3 regions of the Marinilactibacillus sp. Marseille-P9653 genome follow, and region 3 is predicted to be linked to each of the others. Evidence: predicted binding sites of a transcription regulator. Region 3 holds the regulator's gene; each other region holds the start of a gene.
What was found. The regulator LexA, encoded in region 3, represses DNA repair genes until DNA is damaged. The targets are predictions, from matches to a motif close to CNAACANNTGTTNG.
Positions count from the first base shown of each region.

Region 1 (11,289 bases), 300 kb from region 3:
ATGACATTGTTCATTTAATTATTTTGCGTATTCAACAGCTCTAGTCTCGCGAATGACCGTTACTTTAATATGTCCCGGATAATCCATATCTTCCTCGATTTGTTTCCGAACACTCCGTGCTAATTTAGCGGACATGCTATCGTCTAGCTGATCCGGTCTAACAATAATGCGAATTTCTCTACCAGCTTGTATTGCATAACTTTCTTTGACACCTTCAAATCCATTAGAAATTCTTTCAAGATTTTCAAGTCTCTGTAGATAGTTTTCAAGAGATTCGCTTCTAGCGCCTGGTCTTGCTGCAGAAATTGAATCTGCCGCTTCTACAAGCACAGCAATGATCGAGCTTGCTTCAACATCTCCATGATGGGAAGCAATTGCATTGATGACCGTTTCGCTTTCTTGATATTTCATCGCTATTTGAGCACCGATCTCAACGTGAGATCCTTCTACTTCGCTATCCAATGCTTTACCAATATCGTGCAATAATCCAGCTCTCTTAGCTAGCTGAATATCTTCTCCAAGTTCTGCTGCCATTACACCAGCAATTTTGGCCACTTCGATTGAGTGATTCAAAACATTTTGACCATAGCTTGTTCTAAAGTGTAAGCGCCCGATTATTTTAATGAAATCAGGATGTATTGAGTGAATACCTAAATCAAAAATAGCTTCTTCACCAATTTCTCGGATACGTTCATCCATTTCTTTTCGAGATTTTTCTACTGCTTCCTCGATTCGTCCTGGATGGATTCGTCCATCTGAAATCAGTTTTTCAAGTGCCATTTTAGCTGTCTCACGACGTATAGGATCAAATCCACTTAATACGACTGCTTCTGGTGTATCATCGATTATTAGATCCATACCTGTCAAGCTCTCAAGCGTACGTATATTACGTCCTTCTCGTCCTATGATACGACCTTTCATATCATCATTCGGTAAGTTTACTACGCTGACAGTTGTTTCGGTAACTTTGTCTGCTGCAGAGCGTTGTATGGCTTGAGTAATTAAGTTTTTGGCTCTACGGTCAGCTTCTGATTTCGCTTTGTCTTCATATTGTTTGACCATGATTGCTAATTCACGAGATAATTCTTTTTCTGTTTGAGATAAAACGATTGATTTCGCTTCTTCTTGAGATAAAGCAGCAACAGCCAGTAATTTCTCTTGCTGTTCTGTAATTAAATCCTCAGCTACTTGCTCCAAGTCTTCAATCGCTTTTTGTCTACTTGTCAAACGATCTTCTCTACTTTGTAAAGAACTTTCTCTCTTATCAATCGTATTAGCTTTTCGTTCAAGATTGTCTTCTCTCTGGTCCAAACGATTTTCTTGACGTGCTACTTCAGAGCGTCTTTCTTTTAACTCCCATTCTACTTCTGTTCGATAAGAATGGATTTCCTCTTTGGCCTCTAACAACGCTTCTTTCTTCAAGGTTTCAGCTTCTTTGTTAGCATCTTCTACTATGTTCTCGGCTGTTTTTCTTGAATCAGCAAGTCTTTTTTCAAAGCTTTTTCTATTGAAATTAGCTCCTACGAAAAATCCGATGATTAAAGTAACGATAGCGAAGGCTACTGAGTATAAAAGAGTAGTCATTTGGTCACCTCCGTATCATTATTTAGTTTGCATTTAATTCATGTATAAAAAAGTCAGGTACTATTTATGTTAAGCAACGACCGTTTTCAATTACTGAGAACGTACGTCAGTTATAATAATGTGTTTATGATTAACATAATTGTGTAACAGACAATCTAATTTTAAAGGTCTTATGTCTATGTGTCAATACAGTTTGTAGAAAGAGAAGGATTTTAAACCTTTTTGTTGAAATATTGTTTAAAAGAACTTCATTATTACTCACTTCAATCAGCCTTAATTTTCTTTTTTCAGCACGATATAATCAAAATATAACCGAAAAGCACCACACAAATAAAGAATTTGTGTGGTGCTTTACTTCATTTTAGAAAGGATTAAACATCTAACGTTTCAGAGTCAGATTCTGTTTCACTTTCATTCCCTGTTTCTTCTGATCCGATAACATCGGGACTTTCTTCAAGTTTAATGACACCAGCGTCTCCGCTTAACTTGTTAACAAACTCGATATCTTCTTCACTACCAATATCGTAAGCAACACGAACTCGTTTTTCAATTTCGAGGCGCATTTCAGGGTGATCTGTAAGGTATTGTTTTGAGTTCTCACGACCCTGTCCAATTCTTTCTTCACCGTATGAGTACCACGCACCAGCTTTATCAATAATCTCAGCGTCAGAGCCCATATCTACTAGTTCTCCAACTTGAGAAATACCTTCACCGTACATAATATCTACTAAAGCTACTTTGAATGGCGGTGCAACCTTGTTTTTAACTACTTTAATTTTAGTTTTGTTACCTGTCATATCTTTACCAGACTTGATAGCTTCACTACGACGTACTTCTAATCTGACTGTCGCGTAGAACTTCAACGCACGTCCACCAGGAGTCGTTTCAGGGCTACCAAACATAACACCGACTTTTTCACGAATCTGATTGATAAACAGCGCAATTGTTTTGGTTTTATTAATTGATCCCGATAGTTTACGGAGAGCTTGTGACATCAAACGTGCTTGAAGACCAACGTGAGAAGCACCCATTTCTCCATCAATTTCTGCTCGAGGCACTAATGCTGCTACAGAGTCAATAACAACCATGTCCACTGCACCACTTGAAACAAGTGCATCTGCAATCTCTAATGCTTGTTCACCTGTATCTGGCTGAGAAAGTAATAACTCATCTATATCTACACCCAAGGCACGTGCATATTTAGGATCTAGTGCATGCTCAGCATCTATAAATGCCGCAATACCACCATTAGCTTGTATAGAAGCAATTGCATGTAAAGCAACTGTTGTTTTACCAGAACTCTCTGGTCCGTATACTTCGATAATACGTCCACGAGGGTATCCGCCTATACCTAATGCAACATCTAACGCAAGAGAACCACTTGGTACGGTTTTAACTTGAGTATCGATTTTTTCGCCCATTTTCATAATAGACCCTTTACCGAAATTTTTCTCAATCTTGCTTAGTGCTGCATCTAGTGCTTTTCTACGATCATCTGTCATTAATATATTCTCCTCCTATTGATTCAGGACTTAATTTTGATATACTTTTATGCTTACCACTACTATTTAACCTACACATTTAATGCTTTTTTATAGATCAATCATCTTGGGGATTTACTCTATTTATGGCAAACGTGCATTCTCTACTACTCTATTATTTTACTGTTTTTCTGAACAAAAAGCAAGCTTAAATCGAACATTTATTCGCAATAAGTATACTTTTCGTCTTATGCTCTTTCGTCTTTAGAATTCATGTAAAATACTTTTTCTTGTATTGTAAGACCCAATAATGATTGACGAACAAGATTTAAAGCGTTCAATACCGCAAGATTTCTGTTGTTGTCTCGGTCTCTTTTGAAGTGAAAGTGTTTTGCAAAAGTTGTTTGTCCTTTATGTGCAATTCCTATCCAGACAATTCCGGCTTCTTTACCTTCTAAAGGATGAGGACCTGCTACGCCGGTTAGAGATACTGCAATATCTGCATCGAATTTTTCTAGAGCTTTCTCAGCCATCTCTACTGCACACTCAGCACTCACCATACCATATGTGTCAATCGTTTCATTGGAGACGCTAAGAACCTGATGTTTCTTTTCAGAACTGTAAACAACGATTCCCCCGTCAAGTACTGAACTAGCCCCTTGTTCACTCGCAATACAACTTAAAAAGGCCCCTCCGGTCAAACTTTCAGCAGCAGTAATCTTTTTACTTTGTTCAAATAAAAGCGATTGAACAACGTAAGAAAGGGTATGATCACCATATCCGTAGATGTAATCACCAACTTTAGCTTTTATTTCTTTTTCTATTTCTGTGATCATCTTTTCGCACTCATCTTCAGTCTTTCCTTTAGCAGTTATTCTAACTTTTGATTCTCCGTTAGAAGCATAAATAGCAATAGTAGGATTGGATTGTTCCTTAATGATACTATCTAATTGCTCTGCTACTTGAGCTTCTGTCAGACCAAACAATCTGATCATTCTAGAGACCAGTTTTTGATTTTCTTGTTCCAGTTCAATCAGTCTTTTTTTAAGATAGTTTTCGACCATAGGTTTCAGTTCACTTGGTGGTCCAGGAAGCATAACATAAGCTCGATTATCTTTTTCCAAGAATACGCCTACTGCTAGTCCATCGTCGTTTAGTAAGGGCTCTGAACCTTCTAGTATAAGCGCCTGAAGTCGATTGTTTTCTGGCATTTTAAAATCGCTATATTTGTGGCGTTCAATAATCTTTTCTTCAGTTTCTTCATGTATGGTCATATTTAAGCCTAGATGATTTGATACCGCTGACTTCGTTATGTCATCTTCAGTAGGTCCAAGTCCTCCTGTCAGTATGATTGTATCTACTCTAGATTCAGCTACTTTAATCGCTTCGGTTAGTCTCTCAGCATTGTCTCCAACAGTTACCTGATGATAAATTTCAATACCAAGAGAAGATAATTCTTTCGATAGATAGGCAGCGTTTGAATTGATAACCTGCCCCATAAGTAATTCTGTTCCGACTGTAATAATTTCAGCTTTCATACTAATCCTCCTACATATAAATACTGTTCAATTAATCTTAATCTGTTTTTTTCAGATAGCATAATTTGATTTTATCATATTAAATTTTAGAATACCGCCTCAAAGATTAGAAAAAAGGCGTACGTAATCCCTTAAGATCACACACGCCTTACTCAAAAGTCGATCAACTACTGAATGTCCCTTTGAAAAAATGTCTCGCATTATAAAAATAGTCAAATCCAGAATATAAAGTGAAAATTAGACAAATATATAATAGAATCGTCGCAACAGGGATGCCTGTCCAATTGAAAGGAAAATTATTCAACAAGAGGAAAATAATGGCAAGCATCTGCGTATTAGTTTTCACTTTACCTGGCCAAGAAGCAGCCAATACGGTTCCACCTTGTTCAACTAATAATAGTCTCAATCCTGTAACAGCCAGTTCTCTACATACGATAACCGCTACAACCCATGCAGGAGCCAAATTTAACTGAACCAGTAAAATCAATGCCGTCATAACCAGCATTTTATCTGCCAGTGGATCTGCAAATTTTCCAAAGTTTGATACAATGTTCATTTTTCTTGCAAGGTAACCGTCCAACCAATCAGTAAAACTGGCAACAGCGAAAACAATCGTCGCAATCAATAGCTTAACTTCAATAGAAGAATTCAAAATTTCTACTGTTCCTAAATCTATAGGCATAACGACTAGCACAATAAATATTGGAATCATAAAGATTCTAAGCATCGTTAATTTATTCGGTAAATTCATAATTTCCTCCTAGACATTCAAATGAAAGACCGGGGTTAATGGAATTAACTCGGTCTTTATCTGAAAAAACATTCTATTATTATTGCTCGAAGTTAAAAATCAGATCTTGTTTAACAGCATTCGCCGATTCCGGTGCATACTCTACAGATTGTCCACTTAATTGGACAGTTGTAACAGCAGCATTTCCAATTACAATAGCTACAGTCTCTACCTCTTCCGTTAAATCTGTAGAGATAGATTCCCCACCAGACAGAAGCGCTTGTTCAGCTGTTGTACCATCTACAGTGATACTTACCCAAGATTCTCCACCTTCAGCATTCAAAGTCAAACTTTTATCATCCGGTAGGGGACCCGATACAGTATAAGTGGTCGTACCACCAGTACTAGACTCTTGCGCAATAGTGAATGGATTTTCTGGTTCTGGTTCTGGTTCTGGTTCTTCTTCAGTATCCTCGTCATCAGTGTCAGCTGGAACCTCTGGTTGAGCATTCTCCGCATTTTCATTGCTTTCGACATTTACATTATTTTGTGCACTTTCGTCTTGATTCACAGATGAATCATTATCTCCAGAATTGCTACTAACGGCTATATAAAAAGCCAATGCAATACCTAGAACTAATAATATAATTAAAATTGTTGGTAAACTATCTTGAATGGTACTCATCATACCATTTTCTTTAGGCTTTGTTCTAGTTTGTGTTGTTCTAACTTGCTCAGTAATTTCTTCACTTTTAGGTGCTGGAATATCAGAATGATCCTTTAACAGTTGTTCTCCATCTAAGCCGACAGTATCCGCGTATTGCTTAATAAAGGCTCTAGCATAGAAATTACCTGGTAAGACATCTAATTTCCCTTCCTCAACAGCGATCAAATATCTTTTTTGGATCTTAGTCATTTGTTGCAAGTCATCTAATGTGTATCCTTTGGCTTTTCTAGCTTCTTTAAGCTTTTCGCCTACTTCATTCAATCTTGTCACCTACCCTAATGTCATTCTTATAACCTGTATTTGATACTTCTATAGAAAACAATCATTCTAGTACTTTATATTCTTTGGGCCTATTTTCTATGCCTACAGGGATCAGTCTATCTTTATAACTATTTTTTATTACACTCATTATATAATCGTTTATATTCTAAATAAAACAAGGGTTATGACCCCATTTCTAAAAGTATACCACACGAAAAACTATGAGTATAGGGTGATTATTGCATCTGTACTGGATCCTATTAAAGATTTACTAATGATTAAAATTTATTGATTTTAAAGCCCAAATTCAATCTCTAAGTTCTTTTAAGAACATGAAATACAGACATATTATTTTCTTGCAAAAAGCTTGTAGCTAATTGTTTAACGTCCTTTAATTTAATTTGTTCCATAAGCGGTACAATATCAAAAACGGATGCTTCCAACTCTGGAAGGTCAACGAATTGTTGAGCAATATACTCCAAAGAATTCAGTGATTGTAATTCTTGTCCAATACTTCTTTTTTTTACTAAATCGAAATGCGCTTCATTTAAATCTGGACTCTCAGATGCCGTTAATAAGAGTGTCTTAAGGATCATCGTTAACTCGTGAGGGTCATTCGCATCTCCTCCAATACTAAGATAATCAATTTGCCTCTCAACTGTATGTTCATAATTAAAACTATCGTCAATTAGACGTTCATTGTATAACTTTAAATAGGTCGTGGAAGTCTCTCCGAAAAGCAATTTCAATAAAAACTCCATCTTGATTGAATACTTTAGAGCTTCGACACCTTCAAGCTCATCGTTGTCACCTTTTATACCAATCAGTACTTTGGCTTTAACTACATCCGCTTCGACTGATCTATAAGGAATGATTTCTTGTTGTTGCACAACTGGGAATTGTCTTTTAATCTCTTTCTCACTCTCAAAATTTTTATCTAACTGATTTTTTTTGATCCATTCTATAATCTCTTTTTCATCCATATTCCCCGCCACAAATAATTGCATGTTGCTTGGGTGATAAAACGTACGATGATTAAGATATAAATCGTCCGCTGTAATCTTTTGAATACTGTTCAATGTCCCCGCAATGTCGTTACTGACTGGATGATTGGGATACAAATTTTCAAGTAGCCCTAAAGCGACCGTCCACTCTGGCTGATCTTCATACATTTGAATTTCTTGACCAATGATTTCTTTTTCTCTTTCAACAGACTCATCTGTGAAATAAGGTTCTTGCACAAAATTTAAAAGGGTTTCTATATTCTCTTTTATATAACTTGTGCTAGAGAAAAGATACGCTGTTTTAGTTAACCCTGTAAAAGCGTTCGCTGAAGCTCCATGGTGTGCAAACTGATCAAATACATCACCTGATTCAGTTTCAAAAAGTTTATGTTCAAGAAAATGTGCAATACCAGGTGGAAATTGTATAAAGTTATTTTCTCCATTAGGAATAAATTGTTGATCAATTGCCCCAAACTCCGTACTAAACAAAGCAAACGTAGTATGGTAGTCTTTTTTCGGTAACAAGGTTATCGTTAACCCATTATCCAGTTTCTCTCTATAGAGGGTTTCTCTTAAATTCTTATATTCAAATTTTTTCAACTTAGACTCACTCTCCCGATAATAAGAATACGGCTTTTAATTCTACCGTTTTCGCTACATTTATAATATCTTGTTTTGAAACAGCATCTATTCTATCAGCCCATTCTCCAAGACTTATCATCGGTTTATCGATCAAATTAAAGCTGTAATACTTTTCCATAAGACTTTCTGCATGGTCTTCAGATTGAATTAGAGCATTCTTCAATAACGCCTTAGTCTGATCTATAACCTCTTCGGAAAAGGCGCCTTCTTGAATAGAGTTTAATTGTTCTCCTACTAATTTTTCAACCTTTATAGCTTCCGAAGGTTCAATTCCTGATTGAACATAAAGTACTCCATTAAAGCTATCGATTCCGCTCGCAATGTCATAAGCTAGTCCCTCTTGTTCTCTTAAAATTGTGAATAAATTAGAATGTGGAAAACCACCGAATAATCCATTAAATACTTGTCCAGCATAATAAAGGTCTTGATGATAATAAATAGTCGTTTTATAAGCCAAATTAAGTTTTGCTTGCGTGATTGGTTGAATTTCTTTTTTTCTAGTTAGATTTTTAACTTCACTAATGCTATAAAACAACAATTCATTGTTTACCATTCGAGCTTCGAAATTGAAATCAATGAAAGCTTTTTTCACTCTCTCTTCTTCAAGATTACCTAATACCACAATATCAATTTTGTCATTTAAAATCATATCCTGATAGACAGTGTATAAATCACTTGGAAGTAATCCAGTTAAATCTTCAGGCCTACCCCAAGAAGGAATTTGTTGTTCCAAAGTATCGAAATAAAGACGGCTAGTTTCTATCCCTGCATATTCTTGTTTATCTTCGTAAACCGCTTCGTATTCGTCTTTTAAGTTTTCAAGTTCTCTTTTAAACGTTTCTTTATGAAAGGCACCATCATGTACATTGGGATAAAAAAGAATGTTTTTTAGAAATTCTGTTGCTTTTTCGAACAATCCTTTTTCATTTAAATACGTTTCATCTACTATATCTAAATCTAAAGTCAATACATGATACTTGCCTATCTTGGAAACATCTGATGAAAACTGAGCGCCATAAAGTTCTGAAAGTGCTGTTCTATAATCTGTTTGTGTTGGATAATGCTGACTATTCGTACTTAATAAGTTTGCTAATAAGGCTCTTTTCGTAATTTCATTGGCATCTATTAAAGATTTGAAATTGATTCTAATGGACACTGTTTTAAATTTTTGAGTGGATAATACTTTCAAATCAACGCCTTTTACCAGTTCTATTTGCATATGTCCTCCTGAATCGATTTTCGCTTAGCTTATTTTAATTTTTAGTTGTTAACAACTTATGTAAATAACAAAAAGACTAGAACAACAAGGCTCTAGTCTTAGAGTATAAACATATTGATTTATAGTAAAAGTGTTTTAAGATTATTTACTTTATCTACATTTTCCCATGGCAGATCGATATCTGTACGGCCAAAATGACCATACGCAGCTGTCTGCTTATATATTGGACGTTGTAGGTCAAGCATTTTAATAATGCCAGCCGGTCTAAGGTCAAACGTCTGACGAATGGCTGCAATAATTTTCGAATCAACCACTTTTCCGGTTCCAAAGGTATCTACTGCTATTGAAACAGGTTGTGCTACACCTATAGCATAGGCTAGTTGAACTTCAACTTTATCTGCAATACCTGCAGCAACAAGATTCTTAGCGATATAACGAGCTGCATAGCTGGCTGATCGATCTACTTTAGTAGCATCTTTCCCAGAAAACGCTCCTCCACCGTGTCTTGCATATCCACCGTAGGTATCAACAATAATTTTTCTACCTGTTAATCCGGCATCCCCTTGAGGTCCACCAACTACAAATCTACCAGTAGGATTAATATAATATTTCGTATCTTCATCTAACCATTTTGCTGGGATTACTTCTTTAATGACATGTTCAATCACATCATTTTTCAAAGTTTCATAGTCTATCTCAGGAGAATGCTGTGTGCTAACTACGATTGCATCTATACGCTTAGGTTGATCATGCTCATCATATTCAACTGTGACCTGAGCTTTAGCATCCGGTCTTAGATAATCTAATATTTCTTCTTTTCTAACTTGAGCAATCCTTCTCGTTAGACGATGACTTAAAGAAATAGGTAAAGGCATCAACTCTGGCGTTTCGTTGGAAGCAAATCCAAACATAAGCCCTTGGTCTCCAGCTCCTATTTTATCAAGTGCATCATTTTCATTTGAAGCTTTTGACTCAGCAGAATCATCTACTCCAATAGAAATATCTGGTGACTGATCATCAATTGAAACAAGTACTGCACATGTATCCGCATCGAAACCATATTTAGCACGCGTATACCCAATCTCTCGGATAGTATCTCTAGCAATTTTCTGCATATCGACATACGTATTTGTTCTGATTTCACCAGCTATCAAGACTAAACCTGTTGTTACCATAGTCTCACAGGCTACACGAGCATCTGGATCCTTTTCAAGAATTGCGTCTAGTACAGCATCACTAATTTGATCAGCAATTTTATCCGGATGTCCTTCTGAAACTGATTCTGACGTAAATAATTTTCTTTCTTCCATTGTAGTATTCCCCCTACTGTATTATCGGTTACAAGGCTTCCGACCTGGTCTGTGGTCGTCCTATCGGGAATTCATTGTAAACCTATATTATTCTACCACATTAGGGAAGAACAATCATTCTGAATTCAAAATTATTTCAGGTAATCTTATATAAATGTGATATGATAAAGTTAAACACTACTATACTAAAGGATGATAAGATTGAAACTTAGAATATCCGAGACCATTAATAATCCATTATTTTCATACATTTTACTACCTATTTTTTACATACTAATGGGGACGATTCTTTCCTTACCCTATTCTAACCTTAACATCCTTTCTTTCTTCCTCTTGACTACCTTTATTCTAATCAATCAAGTCATTGAAATGAACCTCAAGGTATCCTTGAATAAGAAAAAAACACTTAAAAAGACGCTCATCCTTATATTAGAGGGTCTGCTACTGTTAAATTTAACGTATTTCCTATTTGTTCATTCAGTTGCTACTTTTCTTTTACTACTATGTTATGGAATACTGACTCAGACAGTTTATTTTTTCAGACTCTATGAACTCGATGTTTTTTCTATATCAGTTTCAACAATATTAAAAGCTTTACTACTCAATACAATAGGCTTTTATATCCATACTGGCTTCATTTCTCTAGTTCATCTACGATTCTTTATACCCTTACTTATTCCTATATTTTTAGCTGAAACTTCAGAGAGGAATAAGCCAGTCAAACGCTCCATTGAAATCCAACTTATGAGTATTGCTTATGTATTGGCTATTGCCATTCTGTGGACAAACAGTA
Region 1 covers NZ_CAKAKH010000001.1:1,936,710-1,947,998, forward strand. Annotated here, with positions in the region: gene rny (ribonuclease Y) at 19-1,584, opposite strand; gene recA (recombinase RecA) at 1,956-3,086, opposite strand; gene LG377_RS09460 (competence/damage-inducible protein A) at 3,314-4,603, opposite strand; gene pgsA (CDP-diacylglycerol--glycerol-3-phosphate 3-phosphatidyltransferase) at 4,767-5,354, opposite strand; gene LG377_RS09470 (helix-turn-helix domain-containing protein) at 5,434-6,321, opposite strand; gene yfmH (EF-P 5-aminopentanol modification-associated protein YfmH) at 6,636-7,925, opposite strand; gene yfmF (EF-P 5-aminopentanol modification-associated protein YfmF) at 7,933-9,186, opposite strand; gene metK (methionine adenosyltransferase) at 9,306-10,496, opposite strand; SMK box riboswitch at 10,494-10,581, opposite strand.
Region 1: a site for LexA is predicted at 3,280-3,293, ahead of recA (recombinase RecA). Genes of this name have one in related genera too.

Region 2 (11,289 bases), 120 kb from region 3:
TTCTATATTCTTGCCCATTGTGTTGACAACAAGATCTACTTGGTTAGCTTGAATTAAAGTTAAAACAGGTTCTTCTGTCTGTTCAGTAGTTATTTCTGTTATAGATTCAACTAGTATGCCCACATTTTTCAATACTTCCGCAGTACCCGCAGTCGCGATAATGGAATATCCGGTTTCTCGGAATCGTCTGGCAAGTTCAATCCCTTCTTCTTTATCTTCATTCGCTAATGTCATCAAGACTTTACCGTGATCAGGTAAATGCATGCTACTCGCTTCAAAAGCTTTATATAACGCTTTTTCAAGTGTTCTGTCACTTCCCATGACTTCTCCAGTTGATTTCATTTCTGGTCCGAGTGATGCATCTACTCGGTGTAATTTTGAAAAGCTGAAGACAGGTGCTTTTACATGTACGAGCTTCGGCTCTTTGTAATGTCCATTTGTATAGCCTTGATCCTTCAAAGATTGTCCAAGAATGATTTTTGTAGCGACTTGAGCCATAGGTATACCTGTAACTTTACTTAAGAAAGGTACTGTCCGACTTGCTCTTGGGTTGACTTCAATAACGAATACTTGATCTTCATGGATAACAAACTGGATATTCATTAGTCCAAAGCAATTTAGTCCTTTACTGAGTTTTTCAGTATAATCAACGATGGTATTTTTGATCTTATCTGATAAGTTTTGAGGTGGATATACAGCCATAGAGTCTCCAGAATGTACGCCTGAACGTTCGATATGTTCCATAATTCCTGGTATCAGAACGGATTCTCCGTCGCAGATAGCATCTACTTCTACTTCTTTACCAATGAGATAACGGTCAATCAGTACTGGGTGTTCAGAAGATAGTTTAACGGCACCATTCATATAGACTGAAAGATCCGCTGTATTATCCACAATCTGCATACCTCTTCCGCCTAGAACGTAGCTTGGTCTCACTAAAACAGGATATCCAATCGTTTCTGCAATGGCTAATGCTTCAGCTTCTGTACGTGCTGTGTCCCCTTTAGGTTGCGGTATACCAAGACTCTTCAATGCTTTTTCGAATGCATTTCTATTCTCAGCACGGTCCAAGTCTTCAACAGTCGTACCCAGAATTTTGACGCCGCGTTTTTCTAGTGGCTCTGCTAAGTTGATCGCTGTCTGCCCACCAAATTGTACGATGACACCTTCTGGTTGTTCATGGTCAATGACATTCATCACATCTTCTATTGTTAAAGGTTCAAAATAAAGTTTGTCAGATATCGAAAAATCGGTTGATACTGTTTCTGGATTATTGTTCATAATGATGGCTTCGTATCCCGCTTGTTGGATCGCCTTTACCGAGTGGACCGTTGCATAGTCAAATTCTACACCCTGACCGATTCGAATCGGTCCTGATCCTAGAACTAGAATAGATTTTTTATCTGTACGGATACTTTCCTGTTCTTCTTCGTAAGTACTATAAAAATATGGCGTTGAAGAATCAAACTCTGCCGCACAAGTGTCGACGGTTTTGTAGACTGGTAAAATCTGTGCTTTTTTTCTTGTATCCGCAATGACTTCTAATGTCGTTCCCCAGACCTCAGCGATTTTATAATCGGAAAACCCATATTGCTTAGCGTAAGTCAACGTATCCAAGTCGTAGGGTGCTTTTTCTAGCATTTGTTCGATTTCTACGATGTGGAGTAGTTTATCTAAGAAAAACAAATCGATTTTTGTTAGTTGCGCCAGCTCTTCAATTGGGTAAGATCTTCTGATCGCTTCAACAAGGTAAAAAAGGCGGTCGTCTTCTGCTTTAACGATTTTGTCGATCAGTCGCTGATCATCTATTTGCTTACATTCTTCGAGCTCAGCGTGTTCTGCGCCTATTTCCAGTGAGCGTACTGCCTTCAGAAGACTTTCCTCAATGGTTCTTCCAATAGCCATGACTTCCCCAGTAGCTTTCATTTGAGTTGTCAGTCTACGGTCCCCTGATTCAAATTTATCAAAAGGCCATCTTGGAATCTTCGCGACTACATAATCTAGTGCTGGTTCAAATTGAGCATAAGTTGTTTCTGTAACAGGGTTTTTCATTTCGTCGAGTGTCAGTCCAACAGCAATCTTAGCTGCCAGTTTCGCAATCGGATACCCGGTTGCTTTACTCGCAAGTGCTGAAGACCGGCTCACGCGCGGATTTACTTCTATAATGTAATAGTTAAAACTATCAGGATCTAGTGCTAATTGAACATTACATCCACCTTCAATTTCTAACGCTCGTATAATTTTCAAGGATGCGTCTCGCAACATTTGATACTCTTTATCTGTCAATGTCTGACTAGGCGCCAATACAATTGAATCTCCAGTATGAATACCTACTGGGTCAAAGTTCTCCATATTACAAACAACCATTGCATTATCGTTTCTGTCCCTCATGACTTCATATTCAACTTCTTTGTATCCTGCGATACTTCTTTCCACCAAACATTGATGAACTGGAGATAGTTTGATGCCGTTCGCTACGATTTCTCTTAGCTCTTCTTCGTTATCACAAAGACCGCCACCTGTTCCACCCATTGTAAAGGCAGGACGAACAATTAGAGGGTACCCAATTTTTTCTGCAAAGTCGACCGCTTCATTTACAGAGTGGACGATTTCACTGTCAGGGACGGGTTCATTCAACTCATGCATCAACGTTCTGAATAAATCTCTGTCTTCTGCTTGATTGATCGCTGACAATTTTGTTCCAAGTAATTCGATATCCAACTCTTCTAATATCCCGCTACCATCTAATTCAATAGCCATATTCAGTCCCATCTGTCCACCAAGAGTCGGTAGGATTGCATCAGGGCGCTCTTTTCTTAAAATTTTAGAAACAAATTCAAGTGTCAGTGGCTCCAGATAGACTTTATCTGCGATTTCTTTATCGGTCATGATTGTAGCTGGATTGGAATTTACCAGCACAACCTCATATCCTTCTTCTCTGAGTGCCAGACAAGCTTGTGCTCCAGCATAATCAAATTCCGCTGCTTGTCCAATAATGATTGGTCCCGATCCAATAACTAGGATCTTATGAATATCGTCTCTTTTAGGCATCTTTATTCCCCGCTTTCCAAGAATCCATCAGTTCTGTGAACTGATCAAACAAATCTTCTGCATCATGTGGTCCAGGTGCTGCATCAGGATGATACTGCACACTAAATACCGGATGAGTACGGTGTCTTAGTCCTTCAATCGTTCCATCATTAATCTCAAGATGTGTGACTCTTAGTTGATTAGGGTCAATGGATTCTTTCTCCACTGAATATCCGTGATTTTGAGAAGTAAAAGCGATTTTTCCAGTTGCAATTTCTTTGACTGGATGATTGAATCCTCTATGTCCAAAATTCATTTTGTATGTTCTAGCGCCATTGGCTAGAGCAATTAATTGATGACCCAAGCAAATTCCAAATACTGGAACTTGAGGTTGAATGGCTTGAATCATCTTTAATACCTCTGGCAGATCCGTTGGGTCTCCAGGTCCGTTCGTTAGCATAACGCCGTCTGGATCAAGATTCATAATGGTTTCAGCTTTTGTATCATGTGGAAGGACTGTTACATGGCAAGAGCGTTTATTCAGTTCGTGTAAAATACTATGTTTTAAGCCAAAGTCGATGACAACAACCTTTCTGCCGTTATCTGGGCTTACGTAAGGCCTCGTTGTGGAAACTTGCGCAACTTGATTGTGATCAAGTTGCGTTTCAGCTAGCATTTTTAGGTATTTTTCGACATTTTCTGTAGCGTCCGTTAAGATTGCTTTCATAGCTCCATGTTCTCTAATGACTTTAGTTAATCTTCTTGTGTCTACCCCTGAAAGTCCTGGAATATCTTTTTCTTTTAAAAATTCATCTAAGTTCATCTGACTACGCCAGTTAGAGGGCCTTCTAGCATATTCTTTAACGATGACTGCTTTTGTCGTTGGAAAAACTGATTCATGGTCATCGCGATTGATTCCTGCATTTCCTATTAGCGGATAAGTAAATGTTAGCAGTTGTCCATTATAAGAATGATCCGTGATGGATTCCTGATATCCTGTCATCCCTGTGTTGAAGACGACTTCTCCAATCGTTTCTTTGTCTGATCCAAATCCGTATCCTTTAAATATATTCCCATCCTCTAAAATCAACATTCTTTTTTTCAACTAGTTTCCCTCCTGGTATACAACTTTTCCATTTACAATCGTCAGATACGTATCTCCAGCGATGTCCCACCCGATAAATGGTGTGTTAGACGATTTAGATTTTATCGTCTCTTTTGAAATCTTGGTTTTATTTTCTAAATCAAAACAAGCGATATCTGCCGGAGCACCTACTGTTAGTCTGCCGGCTTCAAAACCAAATACTTTGGCGGGGTTTATCGTCATCCAGTCAATAAGTTGTTCAAGTGTGACTTTATGCGTTTTAACTAGATAAGTGTAGAGTAATGAAAAAGCTGTTTCACTTCCGATGATTCCAAATGGTGATCCAATCATTGACCCCTTTTTCTCGTCTTCACTATGAGGGGCATGATCTGTTGCGATCATGTCAATTGTCCCGTCTAGTAAGCCTTCCAAAAGAGCTTCTTGGTCGTCTTTCCCTCTAAGTGGTGGATTCATTTTATACAGCGTATTGTCTGACGGAATATCTTGTTCTGATAATAGTAAGTGATGTGGTGTAACTTCGGCTGTAACGTTGATTCCAGCTCTTTTAGCTTCTCTAATCACTCTGACGCTTTCTTTCGCTGATACATGACAAATATGATAGTGCACACCGGTTGCTTCGGCTAACAGCACATCTCGAGCGATCTGAGTGGATTCTGTTAGTTGGCTCATTCCAGGTAAGTTCAATTCTTTGTTTCGGATGCCTTCATGCATCACACCCCCACCAAATAGCAACGAATCATCTTCTGTATGCGCAACAATCGCAACATGGTTTCTGGTAGCTTCTTCCATTGCTTTAAACATGGTCGCTGCTGTTTGAACGCCTAAGCCATCATTTGTAAAGGCAAAAGCACCTGCTTCTATTAAAGATTCTTGATCTGTAAGATCCTCGCTTGTAAGCAATTCTGTGATAGGCGCGTACTGTTTAACATTTACTAAGGCTGTGTCTTTAATCAACTGTTGTATTCTTTGCATCTTTTCAGCAGTATCTGGAGCTGGATTTACATTAGGCATCGCACAGATCGTTGTAAATCCTCCTCGAGCAGCTGCAGCCGAACCTGTTTCAATGGTTTCTTTATACTCAAATCCAGGTTCTCTAAGGTGAACATGTACATCTATCAGACCTGGTACAACCAGCTTTCCTTGAACGTCAATGACTTCTACCCCATCAGAAGAGAGTTGCTCTCCTATTTCTTTTATTTTTCCGCCTTCAACCAAGATATCTTGAAGCTGCTTTGAGTGTCTTGGTAAGGTGTGCGCATTTTTTATCAGTAGTGTCATTGTATCCTCCTAATATTCGTTCAGTAATGAGTCGATAATGGCCATTCTAGCATATACACCATTTTCCATTTGCTTGAAAATTCTCGAGCGTTGGCACTCGACTAATTCTGTTGCAATCTCTACACCCCTATTTACCGGTGCCGGATGCATGATGATTGAGTTTTCATTCATTCGTCTTTCACGTTCAACAGTTAATCCGTATTTATTTAAGTAATCCTCTTTAGAAAAAACTTGTCCAAGATTACTGTGCCGTTCGTGCTGTACTCTAAGTAACATCAAAACTTCTACTTTATCGATCAACTCATCCATTTCTACATGAGTTCCATATATGTGAAGCGAATCATCCATCCACTCTTCTGGTCCAGTAAAGTAAACATCAGCACCCAGTTTATTTAGTATCTGAGCATTACTTTTTGCTACTCTGGAATGTCTTATATCTCCAGCAATCGCGACTTTTAAGTGTTGAAATGTCTTGAATTCTTCATAGATAGTCATTAGATCTAAAAGCGATTGGCTTGGGTGCTGACCGGCTCCATCTCCACCGTTCACAATCGAACACCTCAAGTCAGGTATACTAATCAATTCTTCGTAAAAAGCTTCTTGTCCATGTCTGATCACGATAAGATCTACCCCAATCGCTTCAAACGTTTTTACGGTATCGTATAAAGTTTCGCCTTTTTTTAGGCTACTATTTTCAGGAGAAAATTCTAAAACCTGCATGCCTGATTTTTTCTCTGCCATTTCAAAGCTCTTATGTGTGCGTGTACTGTCTTCAAAGAAAAGATTTACTGCATAACGATCATGAAATCGGGCAATCATCTGACCCAGTTTAAATTTTAATGAATGATCAATCAGTGTTTGAATCTGATCAGGTGTAAAATCATTTAAGGTAATAAAATGTCTACGTTTAAGTTGTTGTAACCCATTTTTCATTTTCAAATTCCTTTCTTTTCTGCTTTTATTTACAAAAAAAGACCTGAGCCAGATGCACGTCAGGTCTGAGGGTAGTCTGCTTCCATTAATCTGGTAAAGAATCTTCTCACGAATGTGATAGCTTCTTCAATCCTTCTAATGGATTCCTCAGTGACCTTTAGTGCCTCTCTGGACTACTTTTTAAAGTTCACTTATGATTTAGTTGGTTTAATGATCGTGACAGTATCTTTATCATCGACTTCTTTTAAAGAGACTTGAATCGTCTCATCGTTAGCGGTTGGAATATTTTTTCCTACAAAGTCTGCTCTTATCGGTAACTCTCTATGTCCACGGTCTATTAACACAGCAAGATAAATTTTTTTCGGTCTTCCGCTATCAATAACTGCATCTAATGCTGCACGTATTGTACGACCTGTATATAATACATCGTCTACAATCACGACTTGTTTATTTTCGATTGAAGTAGCAATATCCGGTGCCGGAATAGTCATTGTTTCGTTTTTATGATCATCACGGTAATTAGAAATATCTAACTCCCCGATTTCAACTTTATGTCCTTCTAATTGTTCAATTCTTTGGGCAATGCGCTGAGCGAGGAATACACCTCTTGTCTTTACACCCAGAAGAACTAGATTATCGATTCCTTTATTTTTTTCAATGATTTCATAGGTAATTCTCGTCAAAGCTCTTTTGATTGCGACTTCGTTGATTACTTCTATTTCCTGACTGTTCTGCATATTGACTCCTCCAAATTTGTTTTTACTTTTCGTTAATAATCCGTATCGAAGCAACATATAAATGCCAACAGACAAAAAAAGCTCTCTTATCCTTGTGCGATAAGAGAGCTTCCTAATGATTTGTTAGGTTTAAAGATGAAGGTACACTTCACCCATGAATCTCCACTAAAAGCTTATATAAACTGCTCTGAATGAAGGTTCTGCTCCTTATTAGCCTCACAGGACTACTTATTAAAGGATATCTATTAACTTTTCATTTACTTTACAGGTTTCTCAAATAAAAGTCAACAAGCTTCTATTGATCACTTAGGAAATTTCGTTTTAATCTCCAGAACTACATCACGAAGCTGAGCGGCTTTCTCGAAGTCCAGCTCTTTGGCTGCTTGTTTCATTTCGAGTTCCATTGTCTCGATCAGTTCTCTTCTTTCTTCTCTTGAAAGCTGTTTGAACGTGTCTTCTGTCAAATCTTCCCCGTCCTCGATGATTGTAGAAATTTTTATGAGATCTCGTACTTCTTTCTTAATTGTCTTAGGGGTAATACCATGAACCCGGTTGTATTCTTCTTGAATTTCACGTCTACGCTCGGTTTCTTCAATCGCTCTGTTCATTGAGTCTGTTCGTTTGTCAGCATACAAAATGACTCGACCATTTTCATTACGAGCTGCACGGCCCATTGTCTGTATTAAAGAACGGGTACTTCTCAAGAAGCCTTCTTTATCTGCGTCAAGGATCGCAACCATTGAAACTTCTGGTACATCTAATCCCTCTCGAAGCAAGTTGATACCGATTAATACGTCAAATTTCCCTATGCGTAGATCTCTGATAATCTGTGTTCTTTCGAGGGTCTTGATATCACTGTGAAGGTACTGCACTTTGATCCCAACTTCTTTAAGGTAGTCCGTCAAATCTTCAGACATTTTCTTCGTTAATGTGGTAATAAAGACTCTTTCATTTCTTTCAATTCGTAGATTGATTTCTTCAATTAAGTCATCGATCTGTCCTTTGATTGGTCGAATTTCAATAATAGGATCAAGAAGTCCAGTAGGTCGGATGATTTGTTCAACAATTTGAGTTGAACGTTCCATTTCATAATCTGCTGGTGTTGCAGAAATATAGGTGATCTGCGGAACTCTTTCTTCAAACTCTTCCAGACGAAGTGGCCTGTTATCCAGCGCACTTGGCAGTCTGAATCCGTGTTCTACAAGTTGTTGTTTTCTTGCACGGTCTCCGTTATACATGCCTCGAATCTGCGGAATTGAAATATGAGACTCATCTACAATGAAAAGTGAATCTTTTGGAAAGAAATCAAGTAAGGTATAAGGAGATTCTCCAGGTTTTCTTCCATCCATATGTCTAGAGTAATTCTCTATCCCTGAACAGTAGCCCATTTCCATCAGCATTTCAATATCGTAATTCGTCCGCTGCTCTAAACGCTGTTCTTCAAGTAACTTGTTGTCTTCTTTCAGCTCTTCTAGTCTTCCACCTAATTCATCTTTTATGGACTCGATTGCTGATCTCGTCTGTTCATCATTTGAAACAAAGTGGGTAGCTGGGAAAACAGCCACATGAGAAAGATCTGCTTTAACCTCTCCTGTTAGTACATCCACTTCTCTTATCCGTTCAATTTCATCTCCAAAAAATTCAACTCTGATCGCTTCACTTTCTCTAGAAGCTAAGAATATCTCGACGATATCTCCTCGAGCACGGAATCTACCTCGTTGAAAGTCGATATCATTTCTTTCGAATTGCATATCTACTAATCTTCTGAGTACAGCATCTCGACTGATCTCCATACCAGATCTAAGAGACAAAACATGTTCTGCATAATCTTTGGGATTTACAAGTCCGTAGATACAAGAAACCGAAGCAACGACAATCACGTCTCTTCTTTCTAATAGTGAACTAGTAGCCGAATGTCTCAATTTATCTATTTCATCGTTTACTGATGCATCTTTTTCAATAAATGTATCGGTTGAAGGTACATAAGCTTCTGGCTGGTAATAATCATAATAACTTACAAAATATTCTACTGCATTATCAGGAAAGAACTCTTTGAATTCTGAATATAATTGTCCCGCAAGTGTCTTGTTGTGTGCAATCACAAGAGTCGGTTTGTTGACTTGCTGGATAACGTTGGACATCGTAAAAGTTTTTCCTGTACCCGTAGCACCCAGTAAAACTTGTTCCTTCTGACCTTCATTAATTCCTTTGACGAGTTTTTTGATTGCCTCTGGCTGATCTCCACTAGGCTCATAAACAGATTTTAACTTGAATTGATTCTCAGACATCCTTCATTTCCTCCTAAACCTAAACATACATTCGTATTAATAATAATACCACAAAAGGTCAAAAAAAGTTCTCCTTTAGACTGATGTCTGAAAGAAGAACTTTTTATACGAACTTAAGGTCATTAACCTAATTTTTTAGATAAACGAGACTTGTCGCGAGCAGCTTTGTTTTTGTGGATTAATCCTTTAGACGCTGCTTGGTCAATAGCTTTAACAGCTGATTTAAATAATTCAGCTGAATTATCTTGTCCGTTTTCAACCGCAGTTAAATATTTTTTCTTAGTGCTACGCATAGCTGACACTTGCGCAACATTGTTAGCATTCTTTTTAACATCTTGACGTTGACGTTTAATAGCTTGTACCATGTTTGGCATTCTGAAAACACTCCTTTATAAAAAATTCTTTAAATCCAGTTCATTCTCTATAAACCGTACATTTCTGTCCGTTTTTTACCGAATGGAACCTTCTCTATTCAGTTGATTTTCAACATTCTCCATTGTACAGGATAATAATTACTTTTGCAATATTTCAAACAGAAACTTATTTAGTTTACTTGTAAATGTGACTGATCATCAGAAAATTTTAAAATAAATAGTTCCACTTGAAGCTCTGGATTTACTCTACCTGATTTGATTAAATAGTCTGCATCTATAAGATGGTGATGAGCTTTAGAGAGTATTTTCTGTTCGAATTTCTTTTCTTTTTGCAGTGCTAGCTTCACCCTGAAAGGATGTACTTTTAAGATTTTTGCAATATCAGCTTGCTGGTACCCTTTTCTTCTTAAAATTTTCACTTGAAGTAACAATCGAAACTGACCAATCATCAACGCTATTATTTTAATGGGGTCTTCTTTTTGCGTTAACAGATCCTGATAAAGTTCAACGGACTCCTGAACCTTTTTACTCAACACTAAATCATTTAATTCAAAAATGTTCTGTTCAAGCGTTTTAGGAACTAACTGCTCTACTGTAGATATATTGATATGCTTATCTTGTTGATGATAAATCATTAGTTTATCTAATTCGGTCATACTTTTAGAAAGATTTCGATCAGTGAGCTGAATCAATTTATCTAGTGCATTCGAGTCAATAGAATACCCTTCGGTCTCACATGTAGATTTCACAAGATCGTAAACAGATTTTTCATTCAGCGGCTCAATATTGATGATTTCAGCTTGCTTCAAAAGGGTTTTGGTTATTTTTTTTCGTTTATCCAGTTTTTCATAAGGTGCAAATATAACAAGCACCGAAAAATCGGAAGGATTTCCTAGGTATGATTCAAAATAACTCATATCGTGATCAGGTCCATTAGTTACCGTTTTACCAGTCAAAAAATAAGGAGACTGTACAAATACGAGTCTTTTATCTCCAAAGAACGGAAAGGATTCAGCCTCTTGTAAAGCTACATCAATCGTTGTTTCTCTCATATCGAACTGGCCAAAATTGAACTCAGAAACTTCATCATCCAATACTGAATTGATGAGCGCAAATTTCACCTTTTCACTTAGATATTGTTCCGTTCCCTGAATCAGATAAACGGCTGAGTATGTTTTATTTTCTATTGCTTTGATTTGTTTTTTTAACTCAATCATCCTGAGCTCCTCACTAATTTGTATCATCATGATGAGATATTACTTGTATCATACGATCATCATTAAGTTTAATAAAGGGGAAAGTATAGTATTCATACAGAACAGCTCCTCTTAGGTCTGTTCTGTAAACATCGATTGCTCTGTCTTCTAATCGACTCAACACTTCAGGGTTTGGATGTCCGTAGATGTTGTTTACACCGCTCGAAATCCATCCTACTTTTGGTCTCAAAGAATCTAAAAAAACTTCTTGAGAAGAAGTCGAACTTCCATGGTGAGCGACCTTTAATATATCCACTGCTAGGTTTGGATACATTTGTGTGATAACCT
Region 2 covers NZ_CAKAKH010000001.1:1,755,248-1,766,536, forward strand. Annotated here, with positions in the region: gene carB (carbamoyl-phosphate synthase large subunit) at 1-3,051, opposite strand, end outside; gene LG377_RS08590 (carbamoyl phosphate synthase small subunit) at 3,044-4,123, opposite strand; gene LG377_RS08595 (dihydroorotase) at 4,136-5,413, opposite strand; gene LG377_RS08600 (aspartate carbamoyltransferase catalytic subunit) at 5,423-6,346, opposite strand; gene pyrR (bifunctional pyr operon transcriptional regulator/uracil phosphoribosyltransferase PyrR) at 6,538-7,083, opposite strand; gene uvrB (excinuclease ABC subunit UvrB) at 7,386-9,371, opposite strand; gene rpsT (30S ribosomal protein S20) at 9,494-9,745, opposite strand; gene holA (DNA polymerase III subunit delta) at 9,916-10,962, opposite strand; gene LG377_RS08625 (DNA internalization-related competence protein ComEC/Rec2) at 10,976-11,289, opposite strand, start outside.
Region 2: a site for LexA is predicted at 9,392-9,405, ahead of uvrB (excinuclease ABC subunit UvrB). Genes of this name have one in related genera too.

Region 3 (11,289 bases):
ATAAATACTTGTATGATTCTAGGAAGAATGGCATTGATGATTGCCAGTATAATACTTAACCCAATGGCAAATACAAACTGGAATCTATAAGGATGAGCGTATTTTAGAATTCTTTTAAGCACATGCATCTGTTGCTTAAAAGGCATCGTTGTGTTCTTTGCGGTTTCTTGCTGCTCCATTATATATCCTCCCCTTCCAGTTTTTGTTCAAGTTGTTGCTGTTGATACATGTCTTTATACCAACCGTCTAACTCTAGTAATTCTTTATGAGTTCCGCGCTCTACAATGGTCCCTTGTTCTACTACAATGATTTCTTCCGCATGCATAACAGAGCTTATTCTGTGAGCAGCGATAATTGTCGTTTGGTTGTGGCGTTTACGTTTTAATCCAGAAAGAATACTTTCCTCTGTTTTCGCATCTACTGCTGAAAGCGAGTCATCAAGTATCATGAGTTCTGGATTTGTAATAATCGCTCTCGCAATGGAAATCCTTTGTTTCTGACCACCTGAAAGTGAAACACCACGCTCACCTACTTGCGTGTCATATCCATTTGGTAAGTTAAGAATATCTTCATGTATATCCGCAAGCTTAGCAGCTTCTTCTACAACACTTTGAGGCATGGTAGGATCAGCGAATCGAATATTATCCCTGATCGTTGTTGAGAATAAATAATTATCCTGAGGCACGTATCCAACTTGTTGGAGTAAAGCATTTAACGTGTAATCTCTAATATCATGACCGCCATACTGAATATGCCCTTTGTAAGCATCATACTCTCTCAGCAGTAATTTTAATATGGTTGTTTTACCTGCTCCAGTCTTACCGACAAGCCCCATTGTATGACCTTTATTTAACTTGAAGTGAACATTTTGTAAAGTAACTGTCTCATCATCTGGATAAGAGAATTTTTTGATATCAAAATCAAGATCACCGTTTATAGGTGTTTCTATCGATCCATCTCTTTCTACAATAGAAGATTCTTCTCTTAAAAGGTTTTCTATCCGGTCGTAACTAGCTGACCCTCTTTCAATAATATTGAACAATCTACCTATGGCGAACATTGGCCAGACGAGCATCCCTATATAATTGATGAACGTGACAAAATCACCAATTGTAATTTCATTTCCAGTAATCAGAATTCCACCGACTAGTATGGTAAGGAAATAAGACACCCCCATAATAAGCGTAATGGCCGGATCAAACAGGGAGTCTATTTTGTAAACCAATCTATTTTTAGCGACAACGTTGTCTGTTTGAATCTTAAATTCTTCGATATCTTCTTTTTCTTGTCCGAATGTTTTCAAGACTTTCACACCTTGAATACTTTCTTGTACCTTGTCATTTAATTGTGAAAAAGAAGCTTGAGCGTCTCTAAATCGTAGGTGTAGTTTTCGACCTAAAATTCTTGAAGTGATTGCTAGTAAAGGTAATGGGAATACCGCTAAAAGCGTCAGTCTCCAATCAACGAGGAAAATCATTGCCAGTAATGTTGTCAACCCGACACTAATGGCATCCGCCATTGTCAAAATACCGCCACCCGCGACCATTCGCAAACCTCTTAGGTCATTTGTAGCATGTGCCATTAAGTCTCCAGCACGATACTTCTGGAAAAACTGGCTGTCCATACTGGTAAAATGATTATATAATTGCTCTCTTACTAACTGTTCCAGTTTTGCAGCATTTCCCCAAATTTTCATGCGCCAAATATACCTAAATACATATTGTCCAACTGCAGACGCCGCCAGAATACCCAGCCAAAATGTTAATGACTGGCTCGTAATACTATTTGTCTCAATCTCATCCACTACGATTCCTATGATTCTAGGAGGGATCAGTTGGAGTAATGCCACTGTAACGAGGGAAAAAATCCCAATCATGTATGATTTTTTTTCTCTACGGAAAAACCATCCTAACCGCTTGAATATATCCATGTACGTTTTTCTCCTATTCTCTAGTTTTTTACCCCTTTACCCAATATAACTAATTATGACACCGTGTCATACGTGTTGAAAAAAAGAACGGGCAAAGACGCTGCCCGCTACACATAATTGATTCGTAATGTGATTATTGACTAAATAAGCTCATTAGTCAAAACTTATTACTTCTTATTTTTATTTTTTGGATTCTTTTTGTTTTGTGCTTTCATCTGGCTCATCATCTGATTGATTTTTCTTTCAGAAGGTTTTTGACCCATTTGCAGCATCATCATTCGTAGCATATTTTCATCAATTGGTGGGTTTTTTTCAAAGTAATCCATCATATATTTTCTAGAGATGAAGAATCCTCCAACCAGTCCAACAATTAAAGCTAGGATAATTAAAGTTATTGCAAGTCCTGTATTCATTTCATTAACTCCTTTCTATACGTTCTAGTATATTCAGAATCATCTTTTGGACTTCTATAAAAGCAAGTATGATTCGAAACACTCACTCAACTATTCTACACAACTTAGACAGAAAAATAAACCAAAAGTGAATTTTATATTTCAAAACACTCAAATGAGACAACTAATTACTGATATTAAAGAAGAGAAAGGCAGCAGCCTTTCTCTTCTTTAAGGTAGATCAATCTTGATCTCTATTAGTTTGATTTGTTATTTTGATTAGCCTAATGATAGATACGTTTGAACAACGTTATCTGGTGTGAAGCCATATGATTCTACTACAGCTGGTCCATTGCCGCTTGCACCAAATTTGTCGATTGCGACACTCTTACCATAAGTTCCAGTGTAACGGTCCCATCCAAATGATGAGCCCATTTCAATAGAAACACGTTTTGTTACTGAAGCAGGCAATACTGATTCTTTATATTCAGAAGATTGCATGTCGAACAAGTCTGTACTTGGCATAGAAACAACAGAAACGTCTTTGCCTTGAGCTTTCAACTCTTTTTGAGCCTCAACTGCTAGGGCAACTTCAGAACCTGTAGCAATCAAAATACCTTCAGGTGTTTCGTTTTCAGCAGGTGAGATAACATACGCACCTTTTTTAACATTTTCTCTAGCCATTTCTTTAGAGTTCTCTAAAACAGGCAGGTTTTGACGAGTTAACACGAGCATTGTAGGTCTGTCAGTAGATTTCAAAGCAATCTCCCAAGCAGCCGCTACTTCATTACCATCCGCTGGTCTGATTAGAGAAAGGTTGTGCATACCTCTGAAACTAGACAACTGCTCAACGGGTTCGTGTGTCGGACCGTCTTCTCCTACAGCAACTGAGTCATGTGTCAATACATAAATCGCAGGAATTCTAGAAAGAGCCGCAAGACGTACAGCTGGGCGAAGGTAATCACTGAATACGAAGAATGTTCCTACGTATGATTTTGTTCCTCCGTGTAATAAAATACCGTTTAAGGCAGCTGTCATAGCAAATTCTCTAACACCATACCAGATATTTCTTCCTTCATATTGACCAGGTTGGAAATCAGTTTGATTTTTCATCATCGTGTTGTTCGAACCTGATAAGTCAGCAGATCCACCCCAAAGGTTTGGAATTGAATCAGACAATGCGTTCAATACTTCTCCACTTGTTGCTCTTGTAGCAGAAGCTTTGTCATCTATAGAATAAACTGGTAATGATTCATCCCAATTTTCTGGAAGATTTCCACTTAAGGCTAGTTTAAATTTCTCAGCGAGTTCTGAGTGCGCACTTGTATAATCTTCAAGCGCTTTGTTCCAGTTTTCTTCTGCTTTTTGGCCTTTTTCAACCATAAGTTCTTTGAACCTTTGGGCAACTTCTTCTGGTACAAAGAAGTCTTCGCCTTCCCATCCATAAGCTTTTTTAGCAGCCGTTACACCTTCTGCTCCAAGAGGAGCGCCGTGAACAGTATGTGTTCCTGCATTAGGAGCACCAAAACCGATAACAGTCTTAACTTCAATTAAAGTTGGTTTATCCGTTGATTGTTTAGCAGCTGTGATTGCTTTGTCGATAGCGTCTAGATCGTTACCATCTTCAACAAGAATATGTTCCCATCCATAAGCTTCAAAACGTTTCCCAACGTTCTCAGTGAAAGCTTTTGAAGTAGGTCCATCCAAAGAAATATCGTTGGAATCATAAAGCATGATCATTTTACCTAATTTAAGGTGTCCCGCAAGAGAAGCTGCTTCTTGAGATACGCCTTCCATTAAATCTCCATCTCCACATAGTGCATACGTGTAGTGATCAACGATGTTGTGATCTTCTTGATTATAAGTTGAAGCCAAGTGCGCTTCTGCCATAGCCATACCTACTGCATTCGCTACACCTTGCCCTAAAGGACCAGTCGTTGCTTCAACACCATCAGTATAATGTACTTCAGGGTGTCCTGGTGTACGACTACCTAGCTGACGGAAATTTTTCAAATCATCAACTGTTACATCGTATCCTGCTAAGTGCAGTAAGCTATAAAGTAACATTGATCCGTGTCCAGCAGACAAAACGAAGCGATCGCGATCGAACCATTTCGAATTTTTTGGATTAACATTTAAGTGACGTGTCCATAGTGTGTAAGCCATTGGTGCAGCACCCATTGGTAATCCAGGGTGTCCAGAATTTGCTTTTTGAACGCCGTCAATACTAAGAGTTCGAATTGTATCTACAGCCATTTGATCAGTTTTATCAAACAAGTAACTCATTCCTTCCTGTTGCTAAAAGTGGTAACGCTCTTAATCATTGTACTATTTAAATTAATTTTATTCAACGCTTTCATAGAACATACTTAAATTTGTCCGTACATCTTCAATTAGTAGTAGATTAATCTCTATTATGGATCCCTTTGTCCTTTTGAATTCCCTTGAGTTTTTCAGGGGTAACGTCTTGGCCCTCTGGATCTACAATTTTCATTCCTTCTATATGATTTCTCATACCAGATCTAAAAGCTTTGATATATTTTTCTCTTAGGTCTTTCTGTTCAGATACTTCTTCCGGTGTTAATCCTTCACTTCTTTGTTTTCTAACTAGCTCATTGATTCTATCTAATTGGTCTTTTGCTAACATTTTATATCCTCCTATTAGGCTTTCTAGCCTAGACTTTTTCTTTCAGTACATCCTATTGCGAACAACCATTGTAATACAAAATTGCTTGAAAATCTAATTTCCTAGGGAAATGCTCGCTTATTTCGAACATTCGTTTGATTAGATGTTCGGTATATGATATAATTTTACTAAAGTTTACGAACATTGTGAACTCATATTCACTGAATCATACACTAGACTACTATTATACTTAATTTAAACGATAATTTGAAGGGATGAGGTGTTACGATATGACTACTAGAGGCCGTAAAGGCGAAAAGCAAATCGAAATTTTACGTTATATTCATGAACAAGTAAACAAAAGAGGGTATCCACCTACCGTTCGAGAAATTGGGTCTGCCACTGAATTGTCTTCCACTTCTACTGTGCATGGCCATTTAGCTAGACTAGAAAAAAATGGTTTTATCTTAAGGGATCCTTCAAAACCTAGAGCAATTGAATTCACTAAAGAAGGGTTAATCAAAATTGGAATTGATGAATTTGAAAATCATATTCCATTATTAGGTGTTGTTACCGCCGGAGAACCGATCTTAGCTGTTGAAGAAGCAACCGATTATTTCCCAATTCCTAATGATTTAGAAATTGAAAGAGGCAATCTTTTCATGTTAACGATTCGTGGTAATAGTATGATTAATGCCGGAATCTTTGATGGTGATCAAGTTATTGTTAGAAAACAAGAATCTGCTCAGAATGGTGACGTCGTTATTGCTATGACCGATGAAGAAGAAGCAACCTGTAAAAGATTCTATAAAGAACAAGGCTACATTCGCCTTCAACCAGAAAATGATACGATGGATCCGATTATATTATCTGATGTCTCTATCTTAGGTAAGGTTGTTTCTTTATACAGATCCCATATCTACTAAAATAGATTAAAACGAAAAGGCAGTCATGCTATGAAGGTAAAACACTTCATAGTCATGTCTGCCTTTTTTAGAATCCGTATGCTTCTTCTTGAGATTCCCAGATTCCTTTATAAGCGGTTGCCAGTATAACTGTATCCTCAATCAGTTTTTCAAGTCTGAAATGGATATCGTCGTTATTAATTTTTCCAGCTGTATAGTCTGTATCCAGCAAGAAAACATAATTTGGAACAATATTGGATTTCATATAGCTGAGGATTGGCTTAAGTTGCTGTTCTGGTATCAAATAATGTCTATTTGACCCTGCTGTTGCAATGATTGCCGAAACTTTATTCTGTAAAGCGCTTTGTGGTAGTAAATCAAAGACATTTTTTAGTACTGCGGGTATGGATGCTTGAAATATCGGTGTCGCGATAATAAGGATATCCGCTGCCATAATGGTTTCTGTGATCAGTTTATTATCTCCAGTATAATCAAGATAATTTCTTCCATCACTAAATTGCATCTCATAATTTTTAAGATCTAATAGCGTGTATAAATGATCTCCGCCATACTTTACTCTAAGTTCAGTCATGACCTTTTCAGCCACTATAGAAGACTTCTCTCCTACGTTTGAACCTGCTAATACGACGATATCCATCTAATCTACTCCTTATTTTTTAGTGTACTTTCTAATCGCTGGTAAGATTTTTTCACCAATAATATCAATATTTTTCTTAATATCATCCATGGTAACACCACCAAAATCTAGTTGGGCAATGTAGCGCTGGTTCCCAAACAATTCATGCTGATAAAGTATTTTTTCAATAATCAATTCAGGATCTCCTACGTTTATGACACTTCTATAGTCTTGTCCATGAGCAAATGCTTGCTTAGGAAATCCTTGTCCATTTGTTTTCTTCATTCCTTCATTAACATGGGGATAGTATTCTCTAAATGCATCCATCTTATTAGTGCTGGCATAAAAGAAGCCTGCTGTTGCTACTGGTAATGTTTTAATATCGTACCCAGCTTCTGCTGCCGTTTCTCTGTAAAGATCAATCGGCTTCTTGAATTCAGATGCCGGTCCGCCCAAGTGAGCTTGATACATCGGAACACCTATTAATCCTGCTTTTTGTGCAGAAGCATAAGAGCCGCCCACTGCTCTCCATATTGGTAGGCCATTCTGGTCGTTTTCTGGTCTAGGTATAACGTGTGCATCATTTAAAGGTGCACGGTATTCCCCTTTCCAACTCAATCTTTCATTTTCATTGATTCCTAGTAATAAGTCGAACTTTTCTTCAAATAACGCTTCGTAGTCCCTAAGATCATATCCTAGTAAATCGTATAATCCAACTCTTGAAGCACGGCCCGCTACGATTTCCATGCGACCATTAGATAATAGATCAATTGTTGCTGCATCTTCAAAAACACGAACCGGATCAGACGTACTGATAATGGTTGACCCTGATGATATTTTTATCTGATTTGTTGCTTGTGCTATAGCTGATAAGATAATCATATGTGCTTGCGATACGAAATGATCCTGATGAGATTCCCCAAGCTGAAAAATATCTAAGCCTGCTTCATCAGCCAGTACAGCTGTCTCTATAATTTCTTTGATTCTTTGTTGAGCAGAAATTCTTTTTCCTGTATGTGGATTTGGTAAGTGGTCTCCAAGTGTGTATAAACCAAACTCAAGCCCTTTGCTTTCATCAATTTTTGGTAAGATTCGATTGTTGATCATAATTTAATCATTCCTCTTATAATTAGTAAGTTAATTATATCATGATTCTCTATCTATTGAAGTAGGTACTTTATAGTGCTATAGTATACTTAATATACTATTGGAGGTGTACAGATGATATCTGATTTAGAACCGGAACATTGCAAAGTAAACGAACCTTTAGACATCTTGTTTGGTAAGTGGACCCCTGTTATTTTATTGAATTTGATGCACACCAGCCCAATGCGTTTCAGTGAAATCAAGAGAGCTATTCCGGAAATCACACAAAAAATGTTGACTAAGCAATTACGTGAACTAGAATCCCAAATGATTATTACCAGAGAAGTTTTTCCAGAAGTTCCCCCTAGAGTCGAGTATTCCGTTACTACGTATGGTAGAACCTTGGAACCCATTCTTGATGCCCTTCATCAATGGGGAAATGCACACAAAAAGAAATTACTTGAAAATCAATAAAAAAGTACTGTACTGTCGTAGACTGATTTCAACTTCCAGTCTTAAGACATATACAGTACTTTTTACTTTTAGTACTCCATTAGAGTGAAGATATCGTAACCTTTAATTTTATCTCGACCTTTAAGGTCTTTCAATTCGATGAAGAATGCTGTTCCAACAACTTCGCCGCCAAGCTTTTCAACAAGCTCTATCGTAGCAGCAATTGTTCCACCAGTAGCTAACAGGTCATCACACACTAAAACCTTTTGTCCAGGTTTGATTGAGTCTTCGTGTAGTTGAAGGACATCACTACCATATTCCAAACCGTAGTTCACTTCAATAGTTTTTCTCGGTAGTTTGCCTTTTTTACGACATGGAGCAAAGCCTATCCCTAATTCAAAAGCTACAGGACAACCAACAATAAAGCCTCTTGCCTCTGGTCCAACAATCATGTCCACTTCTTTGTCTTTAGCGTATTCTACGATTTTTTGAGTCGCTTCACTGTACGCTTTTCCGTCAGCCATCAATGGGGAGATATCTCTAAAAGTAATACCTTCCTGTGGAAAATCGGGAACATCTGCTACATAATTTTTTAAATCCATTATAAGTCTCCTTTTATTATACAAACGCATTTATTTTATATTTTTCAGTGCCTCTGTCAGTTCTTTGAATGAACTATAAACAACGGTTTCTTCAACAGCGATATTTTCAAGTCTCTGCTTGTAAACTTTTGTCTCTTCAATAGCCATTTTACTCGCCTCAGAATTCACACTGAGCAGTCCGCCTTCTATTGTAACAAATCCGGCTTCTAAAAACACCCTGATTATGAACTTTAGAATCGTTTTATCCATTTTTAGATAATCTGCAAGTAATGTTCCTTTTTCTTTAAGGTTAATATTCTTATGTTTTGCTAAAAATTTATATAATTTAGCAAACTGTTCTCTTGAAGGCATACCAAGTAAATAATCTTTACTTTTTGTATAAAAGATACAGTATAAGGTTTGTTCTTCATTATGAAGTACCGTATTTTTAACTAGTTCCAACGACTCAGGACAATCTACAATGACATAAGCTCTTTGAGCATCAAAATTCAAAGCATCTTCCGTTGTTGCAATCAATAAGCTATCCGATTTATCCGTCACAAAGGGACTATACTTAGTAAAATTCTGCTTATCATAAAAAAGATACGTAACGCCTTCCATCAGTAGATCTGATTTCTTTAGATCAGTGGTTCTCTTGTCTATGATGACTTGATTCAAGAACTTCATATCCGTTAACTGCATTTGAGGTTTTTTATTTCCGTTCCATTCATTGATTTCTACTGTACCAACTACTGAAATTGGTGTATCTGATTTTAATGCATCCGCGATTGATCCATAATTAAAGGCAATAACATCTAGAGGTGTACCCTCTTGATCTACTTTTAATTTCAAGTGCGTGCGATCTGCTCCAATGGCTCTAGCATCTATGGGTGTAACCTCTGAAAAAAGGAATACTGGTTTTGGATTATCTGTTCCAAAAGGTTTCAGCAGTTCAATCTCTTTGATTGCCTCCACATTGATATCTTTTATCTTACTTTCTTCTTCTACAGCCAATTCGTCCATAAAATCAGTTGTTTCTTGAAGTTTTTCTGCTTCTTCGTTCAATGCCTGTTTTAAAGCTTGTATATTCTCAACTGGTAAAGTCATCCCTGCTGCCATTTGGTGTCCACCAAAGTGTTTGAATAAACCTCTTATTTTGTTGCCACTTTCATAGAGGTTAAAGGCTTTAATGCTTCTAGCAGAACCTTTAGCTTCTTGAGTGGAAGGATTAATATTCAATATAACAGCTGGTTTCCCAGTTTCACTGACAATTCGGCTAGCGACGATGCCCAATACACCTTCATGCCATCCTTCTTTTGCTAAAACATAAACGGAAGACGTTTCTTGTTCTTTTAAAAGCTCAAGTGCTTCTCCTGATATTTTAGATACAATCTCTTTTCTTTCTTTGTTTTTAGTATTCAGTAAGGTCGCAATTTCTTGTGCTTTTTCCTCATCAAAAGTTGTCAGTAATTCTACAACGGGCGTTGCGTCTCCTAATCGACCAATTGCATTGATAGGCGGAGCAATTTTGAAACCGATAGTTGTTTCGTCAATTTCCTTAAGAGAAAGTGACAAAGCATTAAAAAGACTCAAAACACCTACTCTTTGAGTTTGCTTGAGTGCTTTTAATCCAAAGTCCACAATGGCTCTATTCTCATCTGTTAAGGAGACCAAATCAGCGATTGTTCCAATTGCCGCTAAATCTAGTAGTTCGATTGGTAAATCTCCTAAAAGCGCTGTAGCTAGCTTCAAAGCTACTCCGGCTCCAGACAAATCTCTGAATGGATAAGTGCCTTCTGGGTGATTTGGATGAATGACCGCAAAAGCTGCTGGAAGCGAATCAGGTATTTCATGATGATCAGTGACAATAACATCTACACCATTTTCTTGAACCTTTTGAATGGCTTCGTGTCCTGCGACTCCATTATCTACTGTAATAATCAGTTGCGTTCCGTTTTCTTGAAAATAGGTAAAGGCTTTTACATTGGGACCATATCCATCGACGAAGCGATCAGGAATAAAGTACTCCACGTTTGCACCAATGGATTCCAGTGTTTCGTACATGATTGCTGTACTAGTTACACCATCTGCATCATAATCTCCGTATATCATAATTTTTTCGCCAGATTCAATCGCTTCAGAAATTCTATCTACAGTTTTTTGCATACCATGCAATAAAAATGGATCATGAAACCAAGACTCATCTGGACTGATAAATCTAAGGATTTCTTCCTTGGTTTCCAACCCTCTATTGAGGCACAAATTAATAAAAAAGGGTGAACGATTTAATTGTTCAGAAAGCTCCTGTATTTTTTCTGAGTCGTTTTTAGAATTAATGATCCATTTCTTTGATTGTTTAAAAGTCAATATATCCACTCCTTGAATCGATTACTCTCACAATAAAAAAAGCATGAGCAATGGCAATACTTACTCCAGAGCTCTTGCTTTTAGTTCTATTTTTCGTCTAGAAGCTGGACGCCTATCCCGATCAAACCTGGTCCTGTATGCACACCGAGTGCTGGACTAACTTGATCGAAAAAGATATGTTCATAGTTTGGCAATCTTTTCTTAAGATCTTCCCGAATAGCTTTGGCTTCCTCTATTGCTGTCTCTCCACCATAAGCAACGCCTATATTGTATTTAGTAGAGTTTGCAGCATAAGTCTCAACTAACTCAATT
Region 3 covers NZ_CAKAKH010000001.1:1,633,461-1,644,749, forward strand. Annotated here, with positions in the region: gene LG377_RS08005 (ABC transporter ATP-binding protein) at 1-179, opposite strand, end outside; gene LG377_RS08010 (ABC transporter ATP-binding protein) at 179-1,930, opposite strand; gene LG377_RS08015 (YneF family protein) at 2,098-2,343, opposite strand; gene tkt (transketolase) at 2,602-4,599, opposite strand; gene LG377_RS08025 (DUF896 family protein) at 4,727-4,969, opposite strand; gene lexA (transcriptional repressor LexA) at 5,239-5,874, shown strand; gene LG377_RS08035 (NADPH-dependent FMN reductase) at 5,942-6,511, opposite strand; gene LG377_RS08040 (LLM class flavin-dependent oxidoreductase) at 6,524-7,597, opposite strand; gene LG377_RS08045 (helix-turn-helix domain-containing protein) at 7,712-8,050, shown strand; gene LG377_RS08050 (adenine phosphoribosyltransferase) at 8,119-8,631, opposite strand; gene recJ (single-stranded-DNA-specific exonuclease RecJ) at 8,662-10,977, opposite strand; gene LG377_RS08060 (DegV family protein) at 11,064-11,289, opposite strand, start outside.